Regions from separate parts of the Halomonas sp. BL6 genome, predicted to be linked through region 2. Evidence: riboswitches for the same ligand, from Rfam matches in the RefSeq annotation. Region 2 holds a riboswitch; each other region holds the start of a gene.
The links. Region 2 has a riboswitch for thiamine pyrophosphate ahead of thiM (hydroxyethylthiazole kinase). Riboswitches for the same ligand answer to the same signal wherever they lie in the genome.
Positions count from the first base shown of each region.

Region 1 (6,412 bases), on a different contig from region 2:
GTAGAGGAGGCGACCTTCACACGTCCTGAAACAGCGGTAAGCTCTCCGAGAGTAGTTGCCCTATGGGACCAAGCTGGCTCTCGTGTAGTACGAGCAGGTAGGGCGCCTCCTGCTCATCGCGAACGGGCGCCAGCAGCGCGAATTCTCCCTCTTCGAGGTGAAATTCATGAATTTCACGAAGGCCGTGGGGGGTCTCACATTGTGAGCAACGGTAGGTATCGTCCTCGCCATATACGAGGCGATGGTACATTTTGAACAGAGTGTAGAGGGCAAGCCCACCCTCGAACGCGGGCCAGCGAGCCGGTGTGGCACGAATATCGTCGGTGAGCGCGTTGCCTTCTGCTTCGGCATCGGCAATGGCATCGGCCAGGGGAGCCGCGAGAATAGCGGTTTGATCTGCGGGTAGGGGGGCATTTCGTTCCGCCGCCGCGTGAAAGGAGGTGGCCGCCGCCTCGAAATCTTGCAGGTTGTGCAGCGTAAAATCGGCATGCTGTAGGTCGGCAGGTTCGAAACCACCGTTCTCCCAGCCGTGAATCACACGAAGCGTGACCAGGCCGCGCTGCATAGGCTGGGCCAGCAGGGTGTGAAGCATGACACGGATATGCAACTGACGCTCATCCGTATCGTTCTCGAACGCACGGTACGGGTCTGCGAACAGTTCATGCAAACGCCCTGGCGTGTGCTCTTTTGCTTCGGAGTATGACATGGTGGTTTCCCTGTAAGTACGCCGCTTGGCTAGCCGAATAGCGTACGGCTTTTATGACATTAGATCACTAAAAGTATGGCGAGCGTAAAGCCATATGAAAAGAGTCTTTAGTTAGCAATTTGTTACGGATAAAAGTGAGTTGGTAGTGGGACTCTACTTCAAAATAAAAAAGGAGCCTTTATGGCTGCATCGATCAGTCGGTTCAAACTTCCTGACACTCTGGATAATGTTCCCAATGATATTCGGGAAGCCATGTTGGCCGTGCAGGAGAAAGCGGGCTTCGTGCCCAACGTATTTTTGATGTTGGCTCACCGACCCGACGAGTTTCGCGCTTTTTTTGCGTATCACGATGCGTTGATGGAGCGACCATCGGAGACGCTGACCAAAGCAGAGAAAGAGATGATTGTCGTTGCGACCAGTGCCCGCAATCGCTGCTTGTACTGTGTCGTCGCCCATGGCGCGCTGGTGCGTATCTACAGTAAAGATCCGTTACTGGCGGATAATATCGCCATCAACCATCGTGTGGCGGGATTGAGCGAGCGTCATCGGTTGATGCTCGACTTTGCACTGCACAGTGCCATCGATCTGGGCGAGTTTTCAGACGAATGGCAGGCGCGTTTAGAGGCAGTGGGGTTCACGCTGGATGATTGCTGGGACATCGGTGCCATTGCCGCGTTTTTTGGCATGTCCAACCGCTTGGTGACACTAGCTGGAACACCGCCCAACGCCGAGTTTTACCTGATGGGGCGTGTCCCCAAGAAAGTGGAATAAGCAGCCCGGCCCCATGGGCAAGGCTTTACTAACGCACCACTTTGCTTGAGGATACTGCCTCCACTCACTGTCGCCAGGGGAGCCCCAATGGGGCTGAGAATGCGCGCAACGCAGACCCTGGAACCTGATCCGGTTCGTACCGGCGGAGGAAGCGCGACATGCCTTACCTAACGTCTTTCGTGTTAGGCGCAGCGTTATGCTGCTTTGCTTTTCTGGGTCTTCGGGCACGTTTCAGTGGCGGCTCGCTGGATGACTATGTCACCGCCCGTAATTCGCAAACGTCGGCCACCCTGGGGCTCTCCTTTTTGGCGTCCGGTATGGGGGCTTGGATACTCTTTGCACCCCCTGAAATCGGCGCATTCGTAGGGCCCGTGGCGCTACTGGGCTATGCCCTTGGCTCGGCGCTGCCGTTCATCGTTTTGGGTCTCTACGGGCCTAAGATACGCCAAGCACTGCCCGAGGGACGCAGCATTGCCGAGTTTGCCGACGCCTGCTATGGCAAGGGGGTACGCCATTTCGTGGCGCTCGTTTCCGTGGCTTACATGGGCTGCTTCCTGGCTGCTGAACTCACCGCCATCGGGGCGATTACCGCGCTGCTCTCCGACGTGCCTCCCGCCGTGGTGATCATCGGGGTGGCGCTCACCACGCTGGTGTACACCGTCATGGGCGGGCTACGGGCAAGCTTGGCCACCGACCGCTGGCAAGCGTGGCTGCTTTTGGCGCTGCTGCTCGCCGTCGCCAGCGTGACGCTCTGGCGACTGCCCAGTATGCCGAATGACGCACAACTCCCGTCGCTCCCCATCGGCAGCTCGCTCAGCGTGGCGTTGACGCTGGTGATCGCCGTGACGGCGGCCAACTTGTTTCACCAAGGCTATTGGCAGCGGGTATGGGCGGCCCAAGACGACGCGAGCCTGGGGCACGGTGCCTGGTTGGGTGGCGGCTTGACCGTACTGGTCGTCATGGTGATCGGTGGCGTAGGTATTATGGCAGCGATGAGCGGGGTCAGTCTCGGCGAGCCGCCCATGCCGTTTTTTGCGCTGCTTAGTGATGCCCCGGTATGGATCACGCTGCCTTCATTGGTACTGGCCGTCACGCTGGTCACCTCGAGCGTCGACACCTTACAAAACGGCATTGCGTCGCTGTGGGCCAATGGTCACCGGCCCGAGGCCCTCAACAAGGCGCGCTGGCTCACCGTGGCGATCATGCTGCCTGTGATCGTGATTGCCTTGCAAGGGCTCTCCGTGCTGCGGCTATTTTTGATTGCCGATCTGCTGTGTGCAGCGATCGTGGTACCGGTGCTGCTGGGCTTGTGGCAGCGTATGACACCGATGGCAGCAATAAGCGGCGGATTGGCGGGGCTCGTAGGGGCCGTGCTGCCTGGCTGGATCGATCAGGGCAGCGTCAGCGCAGGGGTAATGGCCGCCACGTTCCCCGGCAGCGTACCGACGTTAGGCCCGTTCGTAGGGGCGCTGCTACTCTCAACAACGGTCAGCGTGGCGTTGGCTCTGGTGAGCCGTCAACGTGTCGAAGTCCGTTAATCAAGGCGTTAAGCAGGACATTTCGTTTCGCGTTATGCTGTTAAGGGTTTGATGACCATTTAGGTGTGATCGCCATGAGCCACCTGTTACCCCCCAACGAAACTGCCCGTTTGGCTGCGCTTAACGAACTGGCCCTCCTGGATACGCCAAACGAGCCCGTTTTCGATCGGATCACGCGATTGGTCACCGTGCTGCTCGGCGTTCCTAAATCTACCATCAGTCTGATCGACACCGATCGTCAGTGGTTCAAGTCTCAAGTGGGCATGGCGGTATCGGAAACACCTAGGGACGTCGCGTTTTGTGCTTACACGGTACTCGAAGATGAGCCGCTAGTGGTCGAAGACGCTCAGCAAGACGCACGCTTCGTGACCAATCCCTACGTGATGACACCTGGCGGCATCCGTTTTTATGCCGGGATACCGCTGCGTAGTTCACAAGGGCTGGTCCTCGGATCGCTATGCGCCATGGACAGCCAGCCACGCAGCTTAAGTGACCAAGAAAAGGCTGCGATGCAAGATTTGGCCGATATCGTGATTGGCGAAATCCACCTGCGCGAACGGCTCATCAACGAGCAGAAGATTCGTGCCGCCACTCAGCAGGCGCTCACGGCGCTGCATCAAAGCCTCGAGCAGCGTATCGAGCAGCGAACCCGCGAACTCAATCTGGTGATCGAGTCGGCATATGATGCCTATTTAAGCGTCGATGAGCAGGGGCGCGTGCTGGATTGGAACCATGCAGCCGAGAACATGTTCGGCTGGCGTCGCAAAGAAGCCCTCACTCGGCCGATTACATCGCTCATGTTTCCCGACGGAATCACCAGTGACGATGTCGCCATGCCGGTGACCGGAGAAGCCCTACGGCGCGATGGCGTTCGCTTGCCGGTCGAGGTGCGACTGAAGCGTTTCGAGGTGAATGGCCGCCCACGCCGCAGCTTGTTCATTCACGACATTACCGAACGCCAGCAGCTAGAGCGCCTACGCGACCAGCAGGCCCGAGAAGACGTGCTCACCCGTTTGCCCAACCGCCGCGCCCTAGATGAGCGTTTGCCGGAGGCAATGGCACGGGTACGCCGTACGCTCGCACCGCTGGCCGTGCTGTTTCTAGACCTCGATGGGTTCAAACGCATTAACGATCAGCACGGCCATGCCATGGGGGACGAGCTGCTGCGCGACATCGCGAGCCGTCTCCAGCGAACCGTCCGCGAGACGGATTTCGTTGCCCGATGGGCGGGAGATGAGTTCGTCGTGCTGCTCGAGGGGGTGACCAGTGACGCACCGGAGCCGCTGGCCCATAAGCTGATCGAGGTGATCGAGGAGCCGCTCAGCGCAGGTGGCGTGACCCTGCAAGTAAGTACCAGCATTGGTGTGGCGCTGTTCGTCCACGACGCGGCGGAGACACCTCAGGAGTTATTGAAGCGCGCCGATGAGGCCATGTACAACGCCAAACGCGCAGGCAAAGCGCGTATCGCGCTGGCACGTCCGGCGGATACGTCTGCCCCCTATTAACGAACCCAAGGACGAGTATGATTCGTTGTCTATTGACCACCCCAGAGGGCGACGTGCGCGAGGGCGACATTCGCCTGATGGACGAGTGGATGCGCATGCCCACAGCACACTTGTGGGTCGACATGAAAGGAGAGAGCGAAGCGCAGGAGCGTGAGATACTGGAGCGCTTCGAGTGTCACCCGATGGCCATACAAGACGCCCACAAAGAGCGCCATCCGCCGAAAATCGAAGAGTTCGACAATCACACGCTGATCATCTATCGCGGCATTTCCTCGTTCGATGCCCAACTAAACTTCGTACCTCAGCAGATCTGTTTCTTCGTCGGCGAACGCTTTTTGGTGACCTTGCACCCCGGTGAAGCGATGAGTATCGAACGCTTACTCAATGAGCACGGCAAAACGCTATTGGCCCAGTCACCCGAGCAGGTGGCACTGAGAGTGATGTACACCTCGGCGGGCTTTTATATCGATAGCTTGCTGGAATTCGAAACGGAGCTCAGTGATCTCGAGGACGAGCTGCTAGACAATGGTAACGACGTGTTGATGCGTAAAATCACCACGTATCGCTCGCGTCTGGTCAAAATGCGCCGGATCTTCAGCTATCACAAAGGCATCACCCAAGAGCTGACGGCGTACGACTACGCGCACTTGCCGCGAGGCGAAAGCGAAACGCTGCATGCCATAACCGATGTCGAAGAACGTTTCGAGCGACTCTACACCCTAACGCAAATGTACTACGACATTTGTGGCGATCTCGTCGACGGCTATATCTCCATTTCATCACACCAGTTGAACATCACCATGCGGGTGTTGACGGTGATTACCGCTATTTTCGTCCCGCTAACCTTTATCGCCGGTATTTACGGCATGAACTTCGAGTACATGCCAGAACTGAGCTATCAGTACGGCTACTTTTTCGTTTGGGGGGCCATGCTAGGGATTGGTGGGGTGCTCATTTGGCTGTTCAAACGGAAACGCTGGTTTTAACCCCCTTGTCGAACCGCCAATTGCCGCAGACGACTGGCCAACAGTAAGAGCCCCAGCGCAATCAGTAGCCAAAGCGTGGCCAACAATATAGGAAACGCCCCCGCACCCGCCAAATCCAGCAGCGGGCCGGTCAGTGACGGAATGACCAGCGCCCCGCTGCCCGCGGCGGTAAAGATGGCGCCGGTGGTGCGCCCGCGCATGACGATCGACTGGTTGCACAGTGCAAACAGCGTAGGGAAAAACGCCGAGGCGGAGAGGCCAAACAGCAGCGCGCCAGCGCTTGGCGGCAGCGCGTTGAGGTGCAGACCTGCCGCTGCGCTCAGCCCCAGCGCTAGGCAGCCAGCGAGCACCTGCCAAGGTGAGCAAACGCGTAGTAGCGGGATGGCGAGCAGGCGTCCCGCCGAGAGCGCCAGCCAGAACAGCGTTGCCAGCAACGCCGCCTGCTCGGTGGTTAATCCAGAGAGCGTACCGTATGCGGTGACCCAGCCGGCGAACGTAATTTCGATGCCCACATAAAGAGAAAACAGTAGCATGAATAGCCCCAGCAAGAGCGGGTCGCGGTGTTTGAGCGTAGCCAAGGACGCGGGATTAGGGTCAACGGTGGGCATGGACGGGCTGACGAAGCGCGACAGCGGCCACAGCATGGCAGCCACGCTGGCCGCGACGATCCAAAACGTGAGGTGAAACTGTCCGGTGAGGGATAGCGCAGCAATCATGATCAGCGGCGTGAGCATGTTGCCGAAACTGAAGCAGAAGTGCAGCGCGCTTACATTGGGGCCCGCTGCGTCTCGGTGCAGCCACAAAAGCAGCGTGTTCCCGCCCGCGTTGAGCGATACCTCCGCAAATCCCAGCAGCATGAACAGCAGCGTCAACAGCAGCAGAAGCGGGCTAAGCGGGGCCAGCGCC
Region 1 covers NZ_VDGL01000003.1:477,323-483,734, forward strand. Annotated here, with positions in the region: gene FHJ80_RS08890 (hypothetical protein) at 17-706, opposite strand; gene FHJ80_RS08895 (peroxidase-related enzyme) at 887-1,477, shown strand; TPP riboswitch at 1,543-1,646, shown strand; gene FHJ80_RS08900 (sodium:solute symporter) at 1,636-3,015, shown strand; gene FHJ80_RS08905 (diguanylate cyclase domain-containing protein) at 3,090-4,520, shown strand; gene FHJ80_RS08910 (magnesium transporter CorA family protein) at 4,538-5,506, shown strand; gene FHJ80_RS08915 (sugar MFS transporter) at 5,503-6,412, opposite strand, start outside.
Region 1: it holds a riboswitch for thiamine pyrophosphate, as region 2 does, so the genes downstream of both, FHJ80_RS08900 (sodium:solute symporter) here and thiM (hydroxyethylthiazole kinase) in region 2, are expected to answer to the same signal.

Region 2 (6,412 bases):
TGCGCTCATGATGGTGACGGCGCGGCGCTATGGCGCCAACGAGCACCTATGGGCGATGGTGTTCTATATGACCATGGTGCCGCTGATCGTGACGGCCGTGAGTTTGCCCTGGGTCTGGCAAACCCCACAGCCGTGGCATTGGCTTGGATTTTTGGTATCTGGGGTGTTGGGTGTTGGTGCCACGGCATTCATTACTCTGGCCTTTCGCTATGCGCCTGCGGCCATTGCAGCCCCTTTCGATTATACGGCCATGCTCTGGGCGGTGCTGTTGGGTTGGTGGTTCTGGGGAGAGCTGCCGGACCTTTGGGTATGGGTCGGCAGCGCGCTGATCATGTTGAGCGGCTTAGCTATCGCTTACCACGATCGACGCACCACCTTGAAGCGCCGCCCCACGGCGTAGACGTTAGGCAAACTGATAGACATCCATGGCTAGCACGCCGTGTTCGACGCTGTGATGACGCAGTGTTGCCTGTCCGCCCGCCCCCATGGCTACCAGAAGCGGCTGAAAGTGCTCGTGTGTGGGGTGATTACGTTCAGCATCGGGGCCGCGTTGCCAGTGGAGGAGTGCATCGCGGTCATCTTCTCGCAGCCTTGCATGCACCCACTCGGCGAAACGCTCGACCCAAGCCGGCACTTGACTGCCCTGCGATTGCAGCTCGTAGAGGTTGTGGGTCAAGCTGCCCGAACCAATCACCAGGATACCCTCCTGACGCAGCGGTGCGAGCTGCTCGCCCAGGGCGATCAACTCGCTAGCACCCCAGCGGCTGGGCAGTGATAGCGACACCACCGGTATATCGGCATCCGGATACATCAGTGACAGTGGCACCCACGCGCCGTGATCCAGTCCGCGCTCCGTCTCCGTGGCGCCTAGCTGTTGGGCCAAACGTTTGGCCAAGACGGGTTCCCCAGGCGCTGGGTACTGCACGGCAAACAGGGCGTCGGGAAAACCGCCAAAATCGTGGATAGTCGTAGGTGTCGCGCTGCGGCTCACCTGCAACCGTTCGGTCTCCCAGTGTGCTGAAACCACCACGACGGCCTTGGGTCGCAGAGTGCGGCCCAGCTCCTTCAAGAAGTGATGGGCTGGGGTGGGGGTGAGCGCCAGCATGGGAGAGCCATGGGAAATGAAGAGACTCGGTAACATAGGATACGCTCCAGTCAATGGGCCTGCCAACGTGTGATTCTCGGCAGGCCATTGGATTATGCCAGTCGGCGGCTGATGACGAAGCTACCGCTGCCCAGGCCGGCTTGCACCAGGAGGGCCGCGGCCCAGAACACTGGGAACTCCCAGCCGCCGCCGGGATTGGAGAAGACCCAGCCGTTACCGAGGTGTACCCAGGCGGCGCCGAGCAGCACCGGTACTAGCGCCAGACTCACCCAGCGGGTGTATAGGCCCAGCACCAGGGCCAAGCCTCCGCCGACTTCGGCGGCAATGGTCAAGTAAGCCATGAAACCGGGCAGGCCAAGCGATTCGAAGTAGCCCACCGTGCCAGGAAGCGTAAACACGAACACTTTCATCAGCCCGTGAGCCAGGGCCATCACACCTAGGCTAACGCGCAGTAGGGCGGTCGCATGAAGGATTGTCGTCGGGGTAGTTAACGTCGTCATAGCACTCTCTCGCGTCGTGAGCATCACCATGGATGCGATGATGCTACTGTAGGCCAGCGAGTGGAGAAGATAATCTAACCGATGAGCACTTTACTGTTGCGATATGCGCGATAATCCAAGCCCCTGCTCCCATATGGGTGGGTCGCCCCAGGCATCGGCCAACTGATCGATGAAGTGCGCTACCTTGGCGGGTAGAAAACGCCGTGCGGGGTAGAGGGCGTGTATGTCTAGGTAGGTCGGCGGTAGGTCTAACAGAAGCGGCACCAAGTGCCCCCGCTGGATGCTCTCATGAATCAGAAAACTGGGTTGCTGGGCGATGCCTAATCCCGCTTCTGCGGCATGGGTCAACATATCCCCATTATTGCTCTCCAGCGGCCCCGTGACGCTAACGTACTGCTGGCCGAAGCGCCAGTCGCCGCTGTTCTGCCCGCTGCGGTAGCGCAGGCAGTGGTGCTGGGTAAGGTCTTCGATGCGCAAAGGCGTGCCGTGCTGCGCTAAATAGCCTGGTGACGCGCACAGCACGAGCTGGCAGCGGGCTAGCCGTCTGGCGATTAGGCTGGAGTCGGGCAGGCTACCGATGCGGATGGCGACATCATAGCCCTCCTCCAACAAGTCTACGCGGCGGTCGTTGAGATCGAGGCGTACGTCGAGTGCGGGGTGCGCCTGCATGAACTGCGCTACCTGAGGCGCGAGATAGCGCGTGCCGAAACTCATGGGACCATTGATGCGCAGCCGCCCACTCACAGTGTGGGTGCCACTGCCGACATCGGCAGCGGCCTCCTCCAACGCCAGCAAAATGGCCTGGGCATGGGCTAAATAGCGCTCTCCCGCATCGGTAAGATGCAGCCGCCGCGTCGTGCGCTGGATCAATCGCGCGCCCAGCGTCTCCTCTAGCGCCATGACCTGCCGCGACACCCGCGTACGTGAAAGATCCAATGCCTCGGCAGCGCGGGTATAGCTGCCAAGCTCCGCCACTTTGACGAAGGCGGTCAGCTGGTCAAGTCGACTCATGGGGCGCGAAACGCCAGCGCCGCCCGGTAAGGGTCGGGCTGGCCGCAGATCGCAGAAATCACCGCCATCCCTTGGGCGCCGGCGGCGTTCACTTGGGTGGCGTGCTGCGCCTTTAAGCCGCCAATCGCCACGCTGGGCAACGGGCAGGCGCGCACCAGCTCGGCTAAGCCCTCGAAGCCGATGGGCCGAGCATGATCCTGCTTGCTGGCAGTGGCGAAAATGGGGCCTAACCCGACGTAGTCCAACAGCGCGATGGGCGCGTCACGAAGCTGCGCGAGGGTGTTGATCGACAGTCCTAGAATGGCCTGCGGCCCCAGCGCCTCCCGCGCCTCTAGAACCGCGGTATCGCTCTGGCCAACATGCAGGCCGTCGGCACCGCTGGCGATGGCCACGGCGAGTCTGTCGTTGATGATCAGCGGCACATGGGTGCCCGCCAGCAGCCTTTTGAGGCGCTTGGCTTGTTCGATCATCGCCTCGTCGCTGGCATGCTTGTCGCGTAGCTGCACCACGGTGACTCCGCCTTTGACGGCGGCTTCCACCGTCGCTTCGAGGCCCGCTTCCGCGCACAGAGCGGCATCGGTCACCAAATAGAGCGAAAGATCACACGGCATGCAGCGTCTCCACTTGGCTTTGCGACGAAAGATCCTCTGGAGTGAGCTGGTACAGTGCATCCAGAAACGCGACCTGAAAGCTGCCCGGCCCCTTGGCCTGCTGACCCGCACGATGACCGGCGATGCCAAAGCACGCCAAGGCGGCCAGCGTCGCGGCCAGCGGGTACTCGCGGTTGGCGACAACGAACCCGGCCACCAAGGCGCTCAAGCCACAGCCGAGCGTCGTGACGCGGGGCATCAGCGGGTGGCCCCCGGTTAACCGGACGTGGTGGCTACCATCGGTGATGACATCGGTTTCGCCGGTCATGGCGACGATGCAGCGTTGCCGCTGGGCGAGCGTCATGGCGGCGTGAGTGGCGTCATCGGTGGTGGCGGTCGCATCGACCCCACGCCCTTGGCTGGCCAAGCCGGCCAGAGCCATCACTTCCGAGGCATTGGCGCGAATGACGCTGGGGCGATGGGACAGCAGCGCCTGGCACACCCGCTGGCGGAACTCGGTGGCCCCGACGGCGACGGGGTCCAGCACCCAGGGGGTGTCGGTCGTGTCGGCCGTGCGCGCCGCCAGCTGCATCGACTCGGCCCAGGGGGCAGAGAGCGTGCCGATATTGATGGAGAGCGCGTCTGCCATCGTGGTAAATTCAGCGACCTCTTCTGCGGCGTGCAGCATGGCAGGCGATGCGCCCGTGGCCAGCAGCAGGTTGGCGGTACTGTTCATGGCCACGTAATTGGTCATGCAGTGAACGAGCGGCGTGGACTCGCGCAGGGCAGCAAGCATATCGCCAAGTGGGGGGTAAGTCATGGTTTCCTCCCGGGTAAGGAGGTGGTGGTAAGCACCACGACTCCCTACGCCGGCGTTATCCGGTTCAGGTTCAAAGGGTGCTTCTCAGCCGCTGAGCGGCGCCCCTGTCGTTGGTGGGTACTATCCTAGCCTTGTGCGGCGATGTAAAGCCCGGTCAACAACGCGTTAACGAAACGCGATGCGGGTCCCGTACGTGAGCATTTCGTCAGGGGTGATGGCTCGGCCCTGTACGCCAATCATTTCGTCGCCGCACTGATCGGCAAAGGTCAGCACGCCATGGGTTAAGCCGAGTTGGCCCAGGGCATCGCGAATTTCACCGGTTCCCAGAAAGGTGCTGACGCGACCTTGAGCGTCACATAGGTCCGAGACGCCATTAGCATGGTGAAAACGCACTTTGTAGATGCCATCCATGGACTCGACTTCGACGATGGGGGAGAAGCCATTCTGAATCGCATTGCTCAACTGCTTCAATGTCAGGCGATCGCCAAGGGTCATATCGATAGCTGTCATGACGTGCTCCTATCGGACGCCATTCGCGGGGCATCACGGGTCACTATGTAAAATTGTCGAAATAGAAGTGTAGAAGATTTGCATCATTTTTCCAGGGGCATTCGGGGGCGCCTTGGCCCAGGTATTAATGTACGGCATCTAGCGCATGCTGCTGGAGTTTGACCAGTGGAATGATGTCCAGCGTTCGCTCGTTCGTACCGGACAAAACGACCGGCGGCGCGAGTCCTACCTGTGCCGCTTCGGCCCAGCGGTGCGCGCAAAGACACCAGCGATCCCCGGGTTTCAAACCGGGAAAGCCAAACTCCGGCCGCGGTGTCACCAAGTCGTTGCCTTGCGCCTTGGAGAAGGCCAAAAACTCCTCGGTCACCATGGCGCACACCGAATGGATGCCGACATCGTCTGGCCCTACCCGGCAAAAACCATCGCGATAGAAACCGGTTTTCGGCGAGTGGCAGCAGGGCGTGAGCGGTTCACCCAATACGTTTAGATCACGGGACATAAAGACTCCTCGGGGGCAGGCTGGAATTCTGCGTTCCTCGCCCTCATAACATGGTAAATAACGCCTTCAAAGGCAGTGATGCACAGGCAGCGGGAAGCACGACGCTGTCGCCTAAGCCTTGTACAAAGTCATACGTCCGTCAAAGATTTTGCATCGCGTCAACACAAGCATCATCCAACCAGGAGAGTGTCATGTCGTATCAAGGTGAACAGCATCCGGGAGTGACCCCGGCCGCTTCGCAAACCCAGGGCTTTCGCTTGAACCACACCATGTTGCGGGTCAAAGACCCTGAGCGTGCGCTGGCGTTTTACTCCAAGGTGTTTGGCATGCAGGTGCTGCGCCGTCTGGACTTCGAGGAGATGCAGTTTTCGCTCTACTTTCTGGCCAATGTCGAGGAGAGCGATCACGTGCCGGAAGAGACCCAAGCGCGCACCGCCTGGACCTTCAGCCAGAAAGGCCTGCTAGAGCTGACCCATAACTGGGGCACCGAAAACGAGCAGGACTTTGCCTACCACGACGGTAATGCCGAGCCGCAAGGCTTCGGGCACATCTGTTTTAGCGTGCCGGACTTGGAAGCCGCCCAAGCGTGGTTCGATGAGCACGACGTCACCTTCGTGAAGCGTGCCGACCAAGGCAAAATGAAAGACGTGATCTTCGTCAAAGACGCCGATGGCTACTGGATCGAAGTGATTCAAGCCGACCGTATGGCAGGCATGGGCGATTAACGATGGCTCATCTGCTGTTTCGGTTGCGCCACGTGACCGATGAAGAGGCCATGGAGGTCCGCCAACTGCTGGAAGAACATGGTTTCGACGTGTACGAAACCCAGGCGGGCTTTTTCCGCCTGGGAGTGGATGCCATCTGGCTGCGCGACCCAGCACAGCAAGACGATGCCGAGGCGGTGCTGGCGCGTTACCAGGCCGAGCGATTAGCCAAGGTGCGCCGTGAACACGAAGAGGCGCTGGCGCGTGATGATGCGCCTACGCTGTGGCGACGCTTCATGGCCCGTCCGCTTCAAGTCACGCTAGTGATCGTGGCGGTGCTGATGATCGCTCTGCTGACCTTACTGCCGTTCGTAGGACTCGCCCGCTAAACGTCGCACAGCGCGTTAGATAAGTGTCCGCGTTTGACGTACATCTTGACCCCTGAGGGTCCAGCGCTAAGCCGCGGGGCAGCCCCCGGGGGATAGCGGCACCAGCTACCTGCCGGGTACTCGGTGTCTGCGTCGCGTAGCGAGCCCTCCAGTACGAACAGCTCCAAGCCGCCCGGCAGTGCCGGATAGTCGATAATGACCTCGCCTTCCCAACGCTCTAGGCTGACGCGTTCATGTTGATAGGTGTGCAGCATTTTGTAGGTGATGCCTGGCCGACGGTCGGG
Region 2 covers NZ_VDGL01000006.1:129,159-135,570, forward strand. Annotated here, with positions in the region: gene FHJ80_RS13620 (DMT family transporter) at 1-400, shown strand, start outside; gene FHJ80_RS13625 (dioxygenase) at 404-1,141, opposite strand; gene FHJ80_RS13630 (DoxX family protein) at 1,198-1,605, opposite strand; gene FHJ80_RS13635 (LysR family transcriptional regulator) at 1,696-2,616, opposite strand; gene thiE (thiamine phosphate synthase) at 2,613-3,227, opposite strand; gene thiM (hydroxyethylthiazole kinase) at 3,217-4,026, opposite strand; TPP riboswitch at 4,051-4,142, opposite strand; gene FHJ80_RS13650 (hypothetical protein) at 4,192-4,536, opposite strand; gene FHJ80_RS13655 (DUF2237 family protein) at 4,661-5,035, opposite strand; gene gloA (lactoylglutathione lyase) at 5,227-5,760, shown strand; gene FHJ80_RS13665 (DUF6164 family protein) at 5,763-6,128, shown strand; gene FHJ80_RS13670 (cupin domain-containing protein) at 6,125-6,412, opposite strand, start outside.

Region 3 (6,412 bases), on a different contig from region 2:
GAACTCGGGGGTGATCTCTTTGGGCAGGCTGGCGCCGAAGCTCTGGCCCGCATGCTGATGGCCCAGAATGCGCTCTACTTCCGCCGTTCCCAACGCCTGGCGGCGCTGGTTTTCCCGCAGGGCGATAAACTCCATTTCCGGCGTGATGATGCCCTGGCGGGCGTAGTGCAGCTGGGTCACGTTCTTGCCCGCTTTCGCCCGGCGGGGTGTGCGGCTTAAATCAAAGCGCAGCTGGGCAAGGGTGGGGTCGTTGGCGCGGCGCTGGCCGTACTGGCTGGTGGGGCCATCCAAAAACTCGGTATCGTTGCGCTCTTCGATCCAGGCGCGGCGCAGTTCCGGCAGGCCCTGGCGCAAATCGATGCGGGCGTTGGGATCGGTGTAGGGACCGGAGGTGTCGTACACCAGCAGCGGCGGGTTCTGCTCATCCACGCCGCTGGTTTTGGTGGGCGATAGGGTGATCTCCCGAAACGGCACGCGAATATCCGGCCGCGAGCCTTCCACGTACACCTTGCGCGAGCCGGGCAGCGGCGCCACTGCGGCGGCATCGACCTGGGCGGTTTCGGCTAAAAAGTGCGCGGTTCTGCTTTTGACGGTCTTGGTCATGACGGTTGCTCTATGTTGTAGGAGGTTATTCAGAAAGGTCTAAACCCATCTGCCAGAAGTCGATTTCCAGGCGGGTGGCATCGCGGAAGATCTTGCTCAGCTCAGCAAAACGGGCGGGGGTGACATCGGCCAAGCGGGCATCGAGCCACGCAAGCTCTGCCTGCATAGCGGCTTGGAACTCCTCGCCTTCGTACATGGCGATCCAAGCGTCAAAAGGGTTTTGCGCGCCGCGCAGCGTAGAGGGTTGCGCGTTCAGCCAGTTGGCGATTTCGCCGTAGCCCACCAGGCACGGGGCCAGCGCCACGTGCAAATCGAGCAGGTCGCCGCGATTGCCGGTATCCAGCACATAGCGGGTGTAGGCCAGCGTGGCGCGGGCTTCGGGGAGTTCGGCAAGCTCCTGCTCGCTGATGCCCCACTCCTGGCAAAAGCCCACATGCAGGCCCAGTTCCACATCCACGATGGCTTTCAAGCCCTCGTGAGCCTGGCGCAAATCCGCCAGGGTGGGGCTTTTGTAAGCGGCCAGCGCGTAGGCGCGGGCGAAGTGGATCAAGAACAGGTAATCCTGCTTCAGGTAGTGGCGAAACGACGCCTCAGGCAGCGTGGCGTTGCCCAGCTGGCGCACGAAATCGTGCTCGATGTAGGAGCGCCAATCGTTCTGGCAAGCGGTGGTGAGATCGGTAAAGCGGTAGCCCATATTGGATGCCTCCGGTGGTACAGCGAACCGGCGCACGGGCGAAAGGAGAGTGAGTTGGGGCAAGGTATCAGGTGAACACGGCGCACCCCAACCACCGCTTGATTCCTACGCCGGTACTAGCCGGATCAGGTTCAACGGGCCCCGCCGTGACGACTTGCTGTAGCAGCCAGCCGTATAGCGATCTCAGCCGGTTCCACCGGCACCCCGTCAAGCAGTATTCAGCGCAGTGTAGGAGGCGGGTGGGGGAGATGCAAGGGGGCGTATTTTATTGGGCGCACAGAGGTGGTCTGCCGTGAGAGCAATAAACGACAAGAAAAAGGCGATGGCGTTGAGTGCTTGACCCCCATGGTTACCTTGACGCGTTCCATCAGTTTCATGAGGAAATGGCTCCATATTGCTGTTTATAAAAACAGTAATATTGAGGTGAGTAAAACGCGCAAGCCCGAGAATTTTGGCTACATCGCCAAAATTCTCTTTGCACGCTGTAGAATCAATGAGGTAGATTCAATTTGGTGGCTATGAAACCTCAGTCATTGTGATGTCACGTTCATTGAGGTTTCATGGCAGGACGTATAATCACTGTTAGGTGCGCGAGTATCAAAGTATGAGATGTTGTAGCAGAGAACTCAAAAATCCAGACATCGTTGACGGAACTGCATACTTTGTTTGCCCTGAATGCGGTGGTGTTCGAGAAGTTGAAAACTATCGAGTTTACACGCACGAAGAAGCTCTTAGTTACTTCAAGGAAAAATATGGATTCACACTACCTAAAGAGTATGTGAAATTCTCCGAATCAGAAGAAACTAAGGTAGTTAAACTCCCGTCTTGTGAAAACGAAACTCTACAATACTATTTTGGTGAAGGCTTTTACGAAATTGGCACGTTTGCAAGCGTAGATCCTAATTCGGAATACTCAATATATAGCTCCATAAGCTCTGGCAGAGAGTGGGGCCTTCCGGAAACATATGTGCCGCTAGAAGGTGATGGCCATACATGGTTGGCCCTAGACTATGGAGATTCTTTTACTGAACCCAAGGTTATTGTCACAGAGACGGATGAAGGCAATAGTCTAGTTGTGGCAAATACTTTTAATGAGTTTGTATCAAATCTCCTTCAATATGAAGAGGTTTATGATTTAAATGGTAATGTAATCTACAGTGAATAAAGCACCTAACAAGTCAAAGCACGCGGACTTGGTAAAGCTGTCACCTTTTTCGCTTGCGCAAAAAAGCCGCCAACTTCACCAATCCGGTGTTTGAGGCGTTAGCACTACAACCCAAAGGAGAGAGAATGGACACTTTTAAAGCATCAGTACAATACAATGACATGAAAGGTAGCGCAGCTGCCGACCGCGCGGATAAAGAGAATGCAGCAAAGTGGCTCAAAGACAATGACTTGATCAGCGACGAAGAGTTTGTTGTAGGCGTCAAAATGTGGGCTGGAGAGAATCATGGCACCCATAAGGATCCAGTTTACGTTACGTTCTTCGTGACCGACCTGAAGGGGCACCCTGATCTTCCTTCTTTGCTTGCTGCTAGTGGTGATGTAATAGAAGCAAGGCGCGTACGCGTGGATATGAACCTCGTTGACTTCTTCGGTCTGTTCAAACGACTGGAAATTACTTTGTCGAATGGCGGCATGCTAGAAGGAAAGTCTTATCCGTATGAATAGGCAGTGTGCTAACAAACGCGTTAAAGGCGACGCTCGTACCTCGCGCGCTTTACGCGGGCGTTAACACTCAAGGAGAGACTGTGCCTCTATACAAGTATTTGACACCTGAGAATACGTTGAGGGTTTTGGATGGGAGTGTCAGATTTACTCAACCTGGGGCTTTCAATGACCCGTTTGAAATGGTTCCAGAATTACATGTTCCAGAGGATTTCGAACCCAAAGATATCTCTATCAGCTTTGACGTACTTGCACCAAGAAGGCAGCCAAGTGTTGGAGAATTACCAATTGACTTTGAGTCTGACCATTGCAATGACATCAACTCCAGAAAGATTTTAAGCTCTCTGAATCAGTCCGTTGGTATTCTATGTTTATCTAAAAATGAGTCATCTCTGCTAATGTGGTCACATTATGCAGATGAGTACTCAGGAGCTGTTATTGAGTTTGACGAAGAACATGAATTTTTTACGGGCCTATTTAATATAGAGTATCGAGAGCAAAGACCTAAAAAGGACATTAGTGCTTATTTAAGTGGTGAATCTCCAATTCCTATAGCCGAGCTTTGTGTAAAGCCCAAAGATTGGGAATATGAGCAAGAATATAGAATTGTTAGAAATCTCTCTGATTGCAAGAAGGTTGGTGATTATAAGGGCTTTCCAGTTTATGTAATGAATGTCCCAATGGATGCGATAAAGTCCATCACTCTTGGTGAAAGAATGCCTCTAGAGCGCCAAAGAGAGATTTGGAACAAAATCAAGAATACAAAGATTGCATTGAATCTGGCTGCTATCGCCAACTGGGGTTACGAGTTTAGAAAAGAATCAATTAAGTATAATCTTCCTGCTTCTGAAATTAACCCTTTGATAAGTCCGAGAACAGCCCATGTATTTTCTGAACTTGAAAATGAGTTTGGTGAAATAGCTCGATGGATGATAAAAGAGCATAAGTTGAGCGATGTTGCTAACCATACATTGTAAAGTGTTAACAAACGCAAGCAGTCGGAAAATTTACTCGCTAGCGCTCCTAAATTTCCGCTGTTGCGGGCGTTAAATACCAAGGAGAGTGTAGGTGTACGAGTCAAATTTTTTTAGATGCGCTGGAACGAACAACACGCTTTGGCCTGAACGCTCCGGGCGTTGAATTAAGTGATACCCGTTTTCTGACCCAAGAGGCCTTAAGCTGCCTTCCAATTGCGATACGAGACATTATGGGCGAGTTGAGCGAAGCGGATGTCGTGGCTCAGTGTCTCTCGCTTCATATGAGGCTAAAACCGGTTATCGAAAAAATTCTGCGTTGTGACGCCTACTACACCATCGGTTGGGTGAGCCTTGAAAAAAGCGAAATGTTCAAGCAGACAGAGGAAAGCTTGTCCGAGATGCTCAAGCGCGGTATCAACGGCTCTAGTATAAATATCCATGCGTGGCTGACCCTTCCCTCACTGGAGATATTGGACTTCTCTCTTCCAACGACTTACGCAAAGATTCATGGTCTTGAGGACGGCAAAGGTGCGGTAGTCTCAAAACATCCATCAGAGCTCACCGGTGGCATGATGTATCAGCCGATGTTAGTTGGTGAGGAGTTCCTATCGAAATCGGGCGCCATGAGGTTCTTCGCCACGTATAGTATTTAACAAGCGCATGTTGCCGGACTGGTTTTTCGCTGCGCTCCAAAGCAGCCGCAAATGCGAACGTTATGCCTCAGGAGACTAATCACCGATGGATCAAGATTGGATTCTTCAAAAGAAGAAGACCCGTCGTACATTATCTAAATCGACTTGGGTACCTTTGCGAGCTTCTGTAGAGAACGAGAACGGCAACGTTAAAAACATAGGTTATAGCAACGAGTTCTTTGGATGTGGGTCCGTTGCGTTCTCGCCAGAAAACCGTGAAATAGCTGAGAAATTAAGCTGGGGGGACATCGGGCTTAGCAGAACGATTGCCCCTTATGCATACGAGGATGGCTTCTACTCGACTATTTATGAGTATCAATATAACGACAAAGAACCGATAGGCGTTCACTTAGTCCTGGAGTTACCTTTACCAGTTGTAGGAGGAAGGCAATGGATATTAAACCCGGACCTTGTTGCAGCCCTTCGCCTCATTAAAGAAGGGGATAATTGGGTTCGGCCTGAAGAGAATTTTGTGGTTGTCGCTCGTGAGACTCTCGACGAGAACGGTGAGCAGCGCCTCATAGAAATCAAGAGAGAATACTTACTTGATTACTTGGCCGCTAGGAACTTAGCGTTACGGCTCTCTTACTACCGTCAAAGAGTTGAAAATGTATCCTCTCTTGAAACTAGCGACTACGCAGGCATAGAAGGCCATCAAGAAGAGCGAGATGGCGGTCGATATGAGCTACTGGTTCGCGACATCAACGACGTTTTTGGCGGAAGCTGGGCAATGTTTCGCACTTGGCGAACTGACGTAGATGAAGAAGATGATGCACCCGTGATGGGACCAGAAACCAACGAAAACACTGATTATGAAAGCTCCCAAGGACAAAAAGGTGGCTATAAAGGTGTTCGAGTGGAGGGGGAGTTCTGGCGGGACGAATGGATAGATCACCAAGGGACTAGCACTCGCGTAAGAGGGGACGCAGATAACAACCTACCTCAGTTCATAGTGGAAACTGATGGTACTCGTTTGCCGTCTGCCGAATTAAATAGTGAAGACATTGGAAGATGGCTTTGGTTTCGTACCAGTATTATTAATGAGCTTCTTGAGCTGCGTGGATTTTCGCTCGGGTGGTATACAGCAGAAACTGGCGGAATCAAATCAACTTCCGGGTATTCGATTCACTTTGGGATAAACTCTTCAGATTTAATCACCGTCTACGCTGATGACATTGCTCGCCTTCCTGCATGGGAGCAGCATATCTGGGCGGCACATAATGTCGTTCCAGATGGGAAGGTATCAAGTGAGTTGTTGGAATCCCAAGTGAAGGCTCAACCGGCATCTACGCATGCCGTGGAGGATCTTTTCTTTGAGGTAATGGCTATGCTTGAAAACGGATTTCGTCACACCTTCGGCGTTCCGCTCTTCACACATGACATTAACCGCTCAGAAGTTTTGAAGCACATATCTCGTTTTGCCAGCAAGGATCAGGCATCTCTTCTTCGGCTCGCAAAAGAACTTGTTCGTGTATTTTCTGACAGATTGGATGTGTGCGAGCTTCGTAAACTTTCAACACATTCAAATAAAGACAAATTGGGTTCAAATAAACTACTAGAGGATGTGCTGGCTCAAAAAGTAGGGCCTGAAAAAGCTCGTAAAATATTTGGCCCAATCGCAGGGGCATACGATATGCGAGTAGGTGATGCTCATCCTACCAGTTCGAAGATCGGGGATGCGTTAAAGCTCGCGGGGATTGACGACAGCAGCTCATATTTGCGACAAGGAGAGCAGTTAATATCCAATTTTGGCCAATCAATTTGGTGGATTGGAAAGT
Region 3 covers NZ_VDGL01000001.1:340,749-347,160, forward strand. Annotated here, with positions in the region: gene thiC (phosphomethylpyrimidine synthase ThiC) at 1-603, opposite strand, end outside; gene tenA (thiaminase II) at 629-1,297, opposite strand; TPP riboswitch at 1,383-1,514, opposite strand; gene FHJ80_RS01525 (SMI1/KNR4 family protein) at 1,902-2,462, shown strand; gene FHJ80_RS01530 (hypothetical protein) at 2,588-2,968, shown strand; gene FHJ80_RS01535 (DUF2971 domain-containing protein) at 3,049-3,942, shown strand; gene FHJ80_RS01540 (hypothetical protein) at 4,173-4,595, shown strand; gene FHJ80_RS01545 (hypothetical protein) at 4,681-6,412, shown strand, end outside.
Region 3: it holds a riboswitch for thiamine pyrophosphate, as region 2 does, so the genes downstream of both, tenA (thiaminase II) here and thiM (hydroxyethylthiazole kinase) in region 2, are expected to answer to the same signal.